Regions from separate parts of the Kurthia sp. YJT4 genome, predicted to be linked through region 3. Evidence: riboswitches for the same ligand, from Rfam matches in the RefSeq annotation. Region 3 holds a riboswitch; each other region holds the start of a gene.
The links. A riboswitch is a leader RNA that binds a small molecule or an ion and turns the genes downstream of it on or off. The one in region 3 is predicted to bind thiamine pyrophosphate.
Positions count from the first base shown of each region.

Region 1: it holds a riboswitch for thiamine pyrophosphate, as region 3 does, so the genes downstream of both, thiT (energy-coupled thiamine transporter ThiT) here and tenA (thiaminase II) in region 3, are expected to answer to the same signal.
Region 2: it holds a riboswitch for thiamine pyrophosphate, as region 3 does, so the genes downstream of both, thiM (hydroxyethylthiazole kinase) here and tenA (thiaminase II) in region 3, are expected to answer to the same signal.
Region 4: it holds a riboswitch for thiamine pyrophosphate, as region 3 does, so the genes downstream of both, QN089_RS07040 (ABC transporter ATP-binding protein) here and tenA (thiaminase II) in region 3, are expected to answer to the same signal.

Region 1 is NZ_CP126689.1:2,540,099-2,543,308, forward strand. Features, by position in the region: gene QN089_RS12670 (tryptophan-rich sensory protein) at 1-243, shown strand, start outside; gene map (type I methionyl aminopeptidase) at 298-1,050, opposite strand; gene thiT (energy-coupled thiamine transporter ThiT) at 1,221-1,784, opposite strand; TPP riboswitch at 1,880-1,979, opposite strand; gene QN089_RS12685 (magnetosome magnetite crystal formation protein family) at 2,095-2,448, shown strand; gene QN089_RS12690 (foldase protein PrsA) at 2,491-3,210, opposite strand, start outside.
Region 2 is NZ_CP126689.1:1,589,652-1,592,861, reverse strand. Features, by position in the region: gene thiD (bifunctional hydroxymethylpyrimidine kinase/phosphomethylpyrimidine kinase) at 1-399, opposite strand, end outside; gene thiM (hydroxyethylthiazole kinase) at 399-1,154, opposite strand; TPP riboswitch at 1,298-1,395, opposite strand; gene QN089_RS07790 (hypothetical protein) at 1,495-1,953, shown strand; gene QN089_RS07785 (PadR family transcriptional regulator) at 1,999-2,535, opposite strand; gene QN089_RS07780 (sensor histidine kinase) at 2,682-3,210, shown strand, end outside.
Region 3 is NZ_CP126689.1:1,234,399-1,237,608, reverse strand. Features, by position in the region: gene QN089_RS05980 (sensor domain-containing diguanylate cyclase) at 1-539, opposite strand, end outside; gene tenA (thiaminase II) at 646-1,344, opposite strand; TPP riboswitch at 1,444-1,547, opposite strand; gene QN089_RS05970 (2-isopropylmalate synthase) at 1,615-3,189, opposite strand.
Region 4 is NZ_CP126689.1:1,448,140-1,451,349, forward strand. Features, by position in the region: gene QN089_RS07035 (TIGR04104 family putative zinc finger protein) at 1-1,166, shown strand, start outside; TPP riboswitch at 1,229-1,337, shown strand; TPP riboswitch at 1,403-1,510, shown strand; gene QN089_RS07040 (ABC transporter ATP-binding protein) at 1,532-2,308, shown strand; gene QN089_RS07045 (ABC transporter permease) at 2,305-3,045, shown strand; gene QN089_RS07050 (ABC transporter substrate-binding protein) at 3,045-3,210, shown strand, end outside.

The DNA of each region.
Region 1 (3,210 bases), 1.3 Mb from region 3:
TTTGGATTAAGTCAACCGCTATGGGCCGTCATCTTATTGACTGTCTTTGTAGCCATTGCACTTCACATCCGCTTTCATCATTACGATCCTTACTTCCCGATTCTATTCATCTGGTTCTATTTAGGAATTGCTGTACAAAATAACTTTGAGGAATTATTAGTAACAACAGCTGCATTATTTTTAAGTGGTGTATTACTTGCTGGTATTCTATTTATGCGTAAAAAGCCAAGAACAATCTATTAACATGTTTTACACTATAGAAAAGAGGAGAACGAAAAAATCGTTCTCCTCTTTTTATTAATCAATTTTTGTTGTTAAAATCGGGCCATTTTTTGTCACGATTACTGTATGTTCTAGTTGTGCTACAAATGATTTATCTGGTGTTAAAAACGCCCAACCATCTGTACCTTCAATAATATTTTCAGCTGCTTGTGAGATGAATGGTTCTACTGCGAAAACCATACCTTCTTTCATTAAAGTAGCGTCCCATGCATCATAATAGTTCAATACATATTGTGGTTCTTCATGTAATGAGTGTCCTACACCATGACCTGTTAGGTTCATAATTACTTTTAAACCATTATCATGCGCTTCACGTTCTACAGCTTTACCAATTTGATTCAATTTAGAACCTGGTTTAACCTTTGTCATAGCACGATCAAAAGCTGACTGTGCTACATCACATAATTTTTGTAATTCTGGCTTTTCAGCATCACCTACGATAAATGAAATACCTGTATCTGCATAAAAACCATCCACATGACCCGATACATCAATATTAATCATATCGCCTTCTTTTAGAGGTGTATCGTTTGGAATACCATGTGCTACGACCTCGTTTACACTAATACATGTGAAACCTGGGAAGTCATATTCTGCTTTTGGTCCAGATACTGCACCTTTTTCTTCAAATAGTTTACCAGCTAATTCATCTAGCTCTTTTGTTGTAACGCCTGGTTTTGTCGCAGCTTTCATTGCCTCGCGAATTTCTGCCATGGCACGACCCGCTTTTAATAACGCATCGATTTCTTGTTGAGTTGTTGCAATCATGTATAACGGTCCCTTCTATATAAAATTCTACTCTTAACTATATCATAATTTTTGTAGATACATATAAAAAGTCTATGCATTCTTTCATACATTCAGTAAAAGTTTTTATTTAGGTGGATATATATATAATAAAAAAACGTAACGATTTCTTAATCGCTACGTTTTTATTCTTAATACGTCTTTTGAACGAATAACTTAGGTGCTGCTCTAAACAATAGATAAATCACGACAGCTGTTAAAATAATAGCTGGAATCATATACGAGCTATTATAAACAACAGAATAAATCCATGGGTTTTGGTCGCCTGCATAACTTGCGAAGAATACTGCGCCTGCTACTGTATGTGAAATCAGTCGTAGGATTCCACCAATTGCTGTACCCACTAAAATCCAGCCAAGCATTGCGCCATCTTTTTTCTGTTTTGAAGCACGAATAACCATCGGACGGAAAACTCCAGCAATCCCGACAATTGTGAACGCAAAGAAGTAATCTAAAAATCCTTGTAATGGGGTTAAAATACTTGCACCTGTTAAAACTTGTAGTACCCCTACAATAAGACCTGTCGCAAGCCCTGGTAATGTTCCCCAACGCATCGCCATCAATACGATTGGTACCATAACTAAACTAATGGAACCACCCTGTGCCCAAATCGAAAACGATAGTTTGTCTAAAATAAAACCAATCGCCGCAAAAATGGCCACCTCAATCATCATTAATAATCTTTGTTTGTTCATCTTTATGAACCTCCATTGATTTGATGTCTTACACAATTCCTGTGGTAATCTAGATAAAAAAAACGACATCAGGACAGAGCCTGACATCGTTATATGTCGGTTTCTATCCACATTCCTACGCAAGTGTTAACTTACAGGTTCGAAGGGTTGGAGTCGAAACTCTCTCTCAGCACGTATGCACCCCTTGTGGTTTACATCATTATTTTTGAACACTCTCATTCTACTGAATTTAACGAAATATAGCAATAGCATGAAACGATTTCCATTTTTATACGTATATAAGTTATTATGAACAAAAGGGAGGGTTATCATGGAACAGAATAATCGTATTTTATCATCACTTTGTTACTTCAGTATTTTCTTTGCAGGCTTTATTTTACCGCTGATTGTTATGCTCGTTGTAAAAGATCGTGATGTAAAAAAACACGCAACACATGCACTTATTTCTCACTTGTTACTTTATGTTCCTGCAGTTATTTTCTTTATTATTTTAGCAACAATGGGTATCTTTGCATCAGCTGAAATGAGTGATTCAACAGGTGCTGCACTTGGTATAGGTGTCATTATTTTCATCATTTTCATGGCTTTATTCTCATTGGCGATTGTCATTTGGAATATCGTTCGCGGCATTCAAGTATTAAACCAAAAAAGTACAACTATGTAAGAAAAAGAAGCAGCTGAGATCATTCTCATACTGCTTCTTTTGTTATTTACTGAGTGTATTTGTAATGTCGTAGTCTGCCATTTTCTCTGTTAACCAACTTGAATATTGTGCGCTAATTTGCGATTCAATATACGCTTCTTTTACTTTGTCTTTGACCTCTTCATACTTCGCTGTTTTTGCATCGACTGTACCTGTTACTTTGATAATATGGTAACCATAATCTGTTTTGATTGGGTCACTAATATCACCTTTTTTCATGTTGAAAGCTTGTGTCGCAAATTCTTCCACCATTTCTGATTTCGTAAAGTAGCCTAAGTCGCCACCTTTACTTTTCGTGGCAGTATCAGTTGAATATTTCTTCGCCAATTTTGCAAAGTCACCACCTGCATCTAACTCTTTTTTGATTTTTGTCGCAGTTGCTTTTTTCTCTACAAGAATGTGACTTGCCTTCACTTGCGCTGCTGTATCGAATGTAGATTGATTTTCTTTTAGATAAGCTTTTAATGTTTCGTCAGATGTATCTAAATCCTTCTCAATCATTTTAGATGCGAGTACATACGTTTTTAAATTCGCTTTAAAATCAGATTTAGACATGTTATTTGATTCAAGTGCTGATTCAAGTGCATCTGCTCCGCCATATTGTGTTTCGACTTTTTTATATTGTGCATCTACTTCTGCATCACTTGCTGTTACTTTTTGTTTTTCTGCTTCAAGTGTAATTACTTGATCTTGAATTAATGTTTCAAGCGCTGCACTACCATA
Region 2 (3,210 bases), 360 kb from region 3:
AACAGTCGCTAGTGGGAATAGGTGAGTAATCATCGCATCAACTGCTTCTTGTTGCAGTAGTGTGGCACCACCTTTTGCAATCATGACAGGGTCAACAATAATAGGTGCTTGTACATTCTCTAGTTGTTTTGAAACAGCTTCAATAATAGATGCTGAAAAAAGCATCCCCGTTTTTAGTGCATTCACATTAAAATCGCTTTGAATCGACTGTAATTGTTCCACAATGAAATCTTCGGGTAACGCATAAACAGCTTGTACGCCATACGTATTTTGTGCAGTAACAGCTGTTAAAACAGATGTACCGAATGTTTTCAATTCTTGAAATGTTTTTAAATCAGCTTGAATACCGGCACCGCCACCTGAATCAGATCCGGCAATCGTCAGTGTAATCGGTAACATTATTTAATCCCTCCAAAACTCATTTGTTGTAGTTGGTTTAGGATGTGCATTTGAAAATCGCCAATACCATTGCTGTGATGATGTGCAGTTTCTGCGACTTGTTTATAGTCTTTGTGAATTGTGATAACACTTTGTAGTGCGTCTGTATGTGATGCGATTGAAGCAGCTGTTAGGGCAGATAATAAGCAACCAGCTCCTGTAATTTGTTCCATCCATGCATGTCCGCCGTTTATTATGTGAACCGTCGTGCCATCTGTGATTAAATCTTCTACACCACTTACAGCAACAATCGTTTTGTAGCGTGTTGCGACTTGTTTAGCTGCTTCTTCAATTTCAAAAGACACCTCACCTGCATCGACACCACGAGAGGTGACTTTAATTTCCGCAAGAGCCGCTAACTCACCAGCATTACAGCGAATGGCTGTAAATTGCACATGTTGTAATAGTTGTTCGACTGTTTGTTTACGATATTTAGAAGCACCGATGCCTACAGGATCTAAAACGACTGGAATCCCTTTTTTATTTGCAGCTTGTCCAGCTAATATCATCGCATCGACTGTGCGTGTATTTAACGTACCGATATTAATTAATAATCCATTTGCGATTTGAACAATATCATGCATTTCTTGTATTTCATCCGCCATGATGGGCGATGCACCTACTGCTAAAAGTCCATTTGCAGTAAAGTTTGTTACGACATAATTCGTAATACAGTGAACAATTGGTTTCGTTGAATGAATTGATTGGATACTCATTTTTAGTTACCTCCATTGATGAATGAAAAGCAAATTCATGAAGCTTCTCATACTCAGTTTCACTAAATTAGAGGACGGGTTTCTGCTTTTTCACTATAAAAATAAAAAAGCTGCTCAACGAATTAATCGTAGAACAGCATTACATGCGAAAAACAGCTGCTCCCTACGCCAGTATTAACTGACAGGTTCAAAGGGTCAGGTTTTACCTTCTCAACTCCTAAGAGTCCCCCCGCAAATCTAGTATGGTTAGAGCATACCATATTTAGACCATTTTGCAAGGTTCCGCTTTAGTAAAAATAGGTTGTCTTGTATAATGAGAACAAGTATGGAGGGAAATTGTGTGAAAAATCTATCGTGGTATATTTCTTTAGGGATTAGTTTTTTAGGTTTCATGGTCATCAATTATTATTTTACGTTGGACCCTACTGAAAAAGTTGGAAACTTAAACCCTGCTTTCTTTTTAATTGTTTTATTAGTGCCTTTCCTGTGTGTCAGTCTGTTTATTACGTGGAGCGTTGGCGTATCTTTTTTTGAAACAGCAACAAAAGGAAAGCTAGCATCAGCAATTCTTATTATTGTCGTGATTTTTATTTTAGCAGGCGGTACAGAATATCAATATGTAACAAGTCAAATTGAAGTTTTTGGCGGAACATGGAATGATTCGAAATCGATTATTTACGGTCGTTCACCGTTTAATAGTTATACAAATGATTGGTATTTTAATGAATCTGTCTTTTTAATCATTCATACAATTGCTTTTTCGTTAGGAAGTTTATTCCGGAGTAAAGTGACAGATTAAATAACAAAAAGACTTGGGCTCAGTGCCTAAGTCTTTTTTGTATGCTTAAATATGTTCTGCAATTGCGTCACGAATATCTTGTAGCCATTTTAAGTTTTCGTTAAATTGTCGATCTGCATGTCGGATAATTAATTGAATATGATCAACATCTTTTACAGAAGGATGTGAACCAGCTTCAATAATCGAATCGATTCGCTTACTCTCACGCTCGATTGCCTGATCTAATAGACCAATTACACGTTTTAAATCAACATACTTTAAAAATAAAATAGGAATATAGAGACTTTGTACATCTGCTAAATTAATCGAGTCGAATGTTTTATAAATGAGTTCTACCATATACGCACGTCCAGCATCTGTAATGGCATAAACGGATTTTTCAGGACGATTTTCTGTATGAATGACTTCGATTTTTTTAATATATCCTTTTTTTTCTAACGAGTCGAAATGATAATAAAGTTTTCCATCACTTAATTTAAAACTTGGATCAATATCAACAATATTTGTGAAGAGCTTTTTGATAAAGTAGGGATGGTAATTATTTTCAGATAAAATCCCTAAAATAAAAAGTTGAATTAACATCACTTGATGCCTCCAATAAATGAAATTTACGTCGTCATTCTAATAGTACACGATATTGTAAAAGGAAACTACAGAAAACAAGATGTTTCTAGCTTGAAACAGTATTTTGTTATATGATAGACAGAGAATTAAGGAGTTGAACGCGTGTGTCAAAATGGTATTCTATTATACCGAAACATCCCATTCAAAGTATTTTAGCATGGGTATTTATTTGCTTTATTCCATTTTATTCAGTATTTAAAAATCAAGATCATACGACGCAAAGTATTGCAGCAGCCATTCTGATTACATATCTTATTTGTGTGTATTTAGATTTCAAACTGCCAAGTGGTTTGACGTATATGTGGCTATCATTTGAGATGATTATAAATGCCGTTATGTCCGTTTTATATGGCTATTTTTATTTCTCTATTTTTACGTCATTTTTAATTGGACGTATTCGTAGTAAAGTCGGCTTTTATATTATGTATGGCTTACACATTGCGGCAACAGTTGGTGCGATTATTGGTGGCTTTTTCATTGAAACGGCTATTTATATTCAGCAAATTCCATTCATGGTTGTCATCGTGTTCGGTACGATTTTAGCACCATTCTATTTATTCAGCCGTACACAGAGTGACCACTTAGAAAATAAGTTGAAATCAGCAGAGAATCGTATTTCTGAATTAAGTGTTG
Region 3 (3,210 bases):
ATAGATATACTTTTCCTCAAACCACCACTTACATTCTCAAAACTAATCATTTGAAACGTAATTTGCAACGTCGTTTGATCTACGCGAAAACTAGGTATTTGTGGTTTCATTTGTTGTACAGCTGTCTTATTACTTTTTAGGAGGCTTCCATTCTCTTTGATAAGTACATTATTTACATATAAATTATAGCTACTATATTGAAAAGGTATATAAAATTTTAAATAGCGGCCAACAAAAGATTCAGGAACTTTAATCGTTGTACTATAAGTCGCACGATCAGAGTCAATATTTAAACGCTGATTTAGCATATAAGGTACTTTGACAATATCGCTGTTTCCAAGCTTAATTTCTTCTTTCATATCTTGTGGATCAAACAATTCACCACGTATAAAGTTCCAGTTTCCATTTAAATTTTCATAAAAAGTATCGTAATTTGAATGACGAAAATCATGTGTTGTCATTGTGGTAGCAAAACTCATCGGAGCGTACGTCATAAAAAGTATACAGAATGATAAAAGTGATACAAACCATTTTTTCATTTACGCCCCTCCTTTACATCCGTTAGTTATTCCCTTTTTCTTATAAAATTACTACTTATTCATAAAAAAACACCCACCGAATAAATTTCAGTGGGTGTTCATTCTATTATATAGAACTGATTTTGTCAGCTTGAAGTTCCTGAGGCCAGTGAGAAATTGTGTTCCCCATCTCCCAGAACAAATATTCAAAGCGAGTTGTTTGTAAGAAAATTTCTTTAACATGTGCCAGTTCATCACCTGTTAAATCAGCTGCTAACTCATCCATCAAATCAATCATATCTTGTGCGCTATGTTCAAATGTCGGTTCACTATACATACGCACCCAGTCACCGTAAAGTGGATGATCGACAGCTCCAGGAATTTGTGCGAGTTCACGTCCAATCTCTAAATAGCTCCAAGCACATGGTAAGATAGCTGCGATCACATGCGCAAGTGAGCCATTCTGCGCTTCTGATAACATATAACGAGTATAAGCTATCGTTGTCGGCGCTTCTTTTGCTTCACGCATCTCTTGCTCTGAAATCCCAAAACGCTCTGCATATTTACGATGTAAGGCCATCTCAATTGATAACGTATGATGGACTGAAGCTGACAAGCGTGTCATAACATCTAAATCGCGTGCTTTTTGAATCCCAATCGCAAATACTTTTGCATATTGAATTAAATATAAATAATCTTGAATCATGTAGTGACGGAATTTCTCTGGTTCTAATGTTCCGTGACCAATTCCTTGTACGAATGGATGTGCGTGATTTGCACGCCAAATCGGTCGAATTTCCTCAATTAATTGCTCTGAAAACTTCATCTTTTTTCTCTCCCTTTTCACAAACACGAAGGAAACAAAAAGGCCACTCACCGCATTACGAAAATCGTAAAAGACGGAGAATGACCTGCAAATAATATGCTAAAAATGTCACTTCTTCCTTACGACAGTGCGAACTGTATCAAGTTAGAGGGTTAAGCTACTGCTCTCTCAGCCAATTTTATATGGCACCCCTAGTAGTGATTGTTTGTGTATTTAATTGTTAGTACACACCTATCATCTATGACAACAATTGGAAAGTCAAGCGATTTTTTAAACAGGTTCTGGAATCGAGATGAACTGATCGACAACAATCGTATTAATCGCATTAATATAAGCAAGTGCACTCGCTTTAATGACATCTGTATCAGAAGCTTTTGCAATATATGTTTCGCCTTCATATTCAACTTGTAACTTCACTTTACCGATAGCTTCTTTACCGCGTGTCACACTTGAAATTTTGTATTCAAGTAGCTTTACTTCGAATGCTGTTACTTCTTGTAGCGCTGAATACAATGCATCAATTGAACCTGAGCCAACTGTCGCTGCTTTCAGTACTTCCTCACCGCGACGTACCTTCACACTTGCAGACGGGAAGATTTGATTCGAAATCACTTGAATGTCTTCTAAGTGGTAGAAAGCATCACTATGAAGCGCAACTTTTGCATCTTCATTTGTACGTTTGAAATAATTTTCTACTAAAATGAATAGGTCGTGGTTATACACTTCTTTTTTCGTATCAGCCAACTTTAAGAAATCCGCAAAAACCTCTTCAAATTGATCTGGTGTTAAGTTGCCTAACGCTAAGTTTTCAAGTGCATTTTTCACCGCATGACGACCAGAACGAGCTGTTAATACTAATTCCATATCGTCTAAACCAACCTCTGTTGGGCTCACGATTTCATAAGCATCACGTGATTTTAATAGACCATCTTGGTGAATACCAGATGAATGCGCAAAGGCATTGTCGCCTGTGATTGCTTTATTTACTTGTACATCAAGTCCCATTAAGCTCGAAACGATGCGCGATGTGTTCATAATCTCTTTCTTGTTGACTCGGGTATGTGCATTGAAATAATTTGAACGTGTTGATAGTGCCATCACGACTTCTTCAAGTGCTGCGTTACCCGCACGCTCACCGATTCCATTAATTGTACACTCTACTTTATCCGCACCATTTTTAATTGCCGCAAGTGTATTCGCTGTCGCCATACCTAAGTCGTTATGACAGTGAACACTTAGTAATACAGAATCATCTAAGTTTTTCATACGGTCATTTAATTTACCAATCATTTCACCGAATTCTTCTGGTACTGCATATCCAACTGTATCTGGTACATTAATCATCGTTGCGCCAGCTTTCATGACCGCTTCAATTGTTTTCCATAGATATTCAAAATCAGAACGCGATGCATCTTCTGTTGAATATTGTACTTGTGGTAAAAGTGTTTTTGCGTATTTTACTGCATCTACACCAATTTGTAGAATTTGATCTTTTGATTTTGAGAATTTTTTCTCTACGTGAATATCCGATGTACCAAGTACCATGTGAATCATTGGATTTTCTGCGTATTTTACAGCATTGTAAACTGAATCAATATCCGCTTTCACTGCACGCGCTAAAGCTGTGATCATAATATCGTCTGTGTTACCAACTTTTTGTGCGATTTGCTTTACTGCATTGAAGTCACCTTCTGATGAAGCGGGGAACCCTGCTTCGATGATATCTACTTGTAATTTTTTTAATTGATGTGCCACTTCTAATTTTTCATATAAGTTCAATTTCGCTCCCGGAACTTGTTCTCCATCACGTAATGTTGTATCAAATAGCCAGATTTTTTTCGACATAATTTTTCCCTCTTTTCTGTA
Region 4 (3,210 bases), 210 kb from region 3:
CCCTCCTATTAACTGCTTGTATGATGGTCGTATTCGCTGGCATTCTTCTTATGATTTTCCAACAACAAACGACACGCGTTGGACAAGCAGAAGATGGGATTCAGTCGATTCGAATTGATACAGAAGCGCGTTATGAAGAAGACGGAACAACATTAACGAATCAATGGTTTTCAAGCGAGCGAGAACTATCTTCTTCTAAATTTGAAGCATTTCAAAAAAAATTAAATGCGAGTCCTGTTATAAAAAAAGAAATAGAACCACCTTCTTTATACTATGTTGTCGAAGTAACGAAAGAGAACAACGAAGTCGAAACCTTTTTACTATTTTCGAATGACGAAGATACACAGTATTATGTAAAAGAACTTGATACAGATAAGATTTATAAATGGGCTGACAGTGTAGAGGAAACGGAACTCTTTTTCAAATTAAAACCAAGTGTTATGGAGATAGCACTCATCGCATTTATTTTATGTATACCCACTTTATTTTCAACATTATTCATTGAAAAAGAGAAAAAAGAACCCTATGAATATCAAAATAAAGTGAAAAATATTTTCGGGAAAATAGCATTCGTTACGACTATGCTTTTTGCATGGTACGTCATTTGGAAAACCAGAAATATTTTTTATGGTTTATTAATCTTTACATTTGCATCAATTATCGGTTCATTCAATAAAAACCATATTCGAATGAGCCGTCCAAATGCGATGAAGTTATTAGAAGGAACGAAGGATATACTGAGTTACACATATGCCTTTACAATATTTATTTTTATACTGTACCGTAATCAAAACGCTCTATACGTGGGAATTGCCTTTATTGTTTTAAGCTTTATTTTATGGCTTGTTATGAAAAATCGTGAAGAAGTAACGTGTCCACATTGCGACGAAGTGCTCGACTATCGGACGGCGTGGAAACTTCAGTGGGGTATGAAGAAATATCAAACATGTGAACATTGTGCACAACCGATTTATTTAAACAAAAGACGTATTGATCTACAAAGCTTCCTGCTAAGTCTTGTGTTAGGCGCATTATCAATCGGAGCGCATCTGTACGGAATTCATACAGCGTATATTATCGGTGTTATCATCGTTTATATGATTTACTTTATGTTATTTTCACCGCTCTTTATTCGTGTCGACAAAGAGGACAAACCACTTTGGTGATGAAAATAAAACCAACTATTGCATAAATTACTAGGGAGTGCTATACTCACCTTAACAAAATCATAGTGTGCTAGGAGTGCTGGTGTTGCCAGCTGAGATGGAGCCGTAAGCTCTGGATTCTTTCAACCTGATCTAGTTCATACTAGCGTAGGGAAGCCGTTTCGACCGAAAAAACAATTTCAGGTCCCTGTTTCGATACGTGTATGGAGACAGGGGCTTTTTCTAATTTCATAATGCTTCACCACTAGGGGTGCCGTTTTTACGTGCTGAGAGAGGTTTCGACACCTTAACCCTTATTACCTGATCTAGTTCGGACTAGCGTAGGGAAGTGGCATGCGATGATTCTGTCATTTGCAGCCATTTCGATTCTTTGTCGAGATGGCTTTTTTTATAGAGGAGGAAGATCATTGGAGAGTTTAGCTTTACAAGATGTCTGTTTTCGTTACGAAGAACAACCCATTTTAGACCATGTTCATTTTTCCATTCAAGAAGGTGAATTCGTTTCGTTAATTGGTCCGAGTGGTTGCGGAAAAAGTACGATTTTCCGTCTCATTACAGGTCTATCTCAGGCACAGTCGGGACAAGTGACCGTAGCGAAACAACCTGTAGGCTATATGCCACAGCAAGATTTACTGCTCCCTTGGCGAACTGTATTACAAAATACATTGTTGCCATTAGAATGTCAGCGAATACCGAAAAAGAGAGCAGAAGAACAGAGTAAGGCGTTACTCGAGGAATTTGGTCTAGGAGCTTACATGCATAAAAAACCAAAAGACTTATCGGGTGGCATGCGCCAACGTGTTGCCTTCATTCGTGCATTGAATGCTTCACAAGATGTACTGTTACTCGATGAACCATTTAGTGCACTTGATGCACTGACGAAGATGGAGTTACAAGATTGGTTATACATACAAGCGAAAAAATGGCGTAAAACCATTTTATTTATTACGCATGATGTGGATGAAGCGCTCTATTTATCAGATCGTATTCTAACTGTACAGCAGACACCAATTCATACGCTACACGAAACGATTGTCCCAATGGAACATAAAAGACAGCGTTCAGATTTAGCAAGTAAGGAGGTGCAAGACGTGAAGCAACAACTGATTTACATGTTGCAACAAGGACGTCAGCAATTATGAGAAAAAATGCACCTGCGATTTACGTGAGTGTGGGACTGCTACTCATTTGGGAAGTATTTGCGCGCTGGCTAAATGAGATGTACATCTTACCGTCTCCAACAGCCATCTTACAAAAGATGTGGGATTTTAGAGAAGCTCTATTTACCGTCCATTTACCTGCAACACTACAAGTACTTTGGATTGGTTTACTAATTTCAATTATTTTAGGCATTGGCCTCGCGATTATGATGCACCTCAGTCATTGGTCGGAGCGCGCATTCTATCCGCTACTCGTCGCGTCACAGACGATTCCCATTACAGCACTCGCGCCCATTTTTGTTTTATGGTTCGGTTACACGATTTGGAGTAAAGTGCTTGTGACTGTCCTCATTGCGTTTTTCCCGATTGCGATGAGTATGTTTGATGGACTGCGTAGTACAAAGCGTGAACTAGAAGAACTCATGCGAACGTACGGGGCGACAAAATGGCAAATTTTTTGGAAGCTACAACTTCCGTCAGCGCTACCACAGCTATTCTCTGCTTTTAAAATCGCTGTACCGCTCAGTATTATCGGCGCAGCTGTTGGGGAGTGGCTCGGAGCACAGGCAGGTCTCGGTTACTTCAGTAAACGAATGATGACACAGTTAGACGGAGCAGGTGTATTTGCGCCTATCGTTCTATTATCTACGATGGCGATCATTGCTGTCTTCATCATTCGAATCATTGAAAAAAAATATATCGTTTGGAGGAAAGATTAATGCGTTTGATGAAATTTTTTGTACTATGTAGTTTGTTAGTTGTCGTATTAGCAGGTTGTTCAAGTAAAGCAAAAGATGGTAAAGAATTAAAAGAAGTGACAGTTATGCTCGATTGGTATCCGAATGCGATTCATAGCTTTCTCTATGTAGCGATGGAAAAAGGTT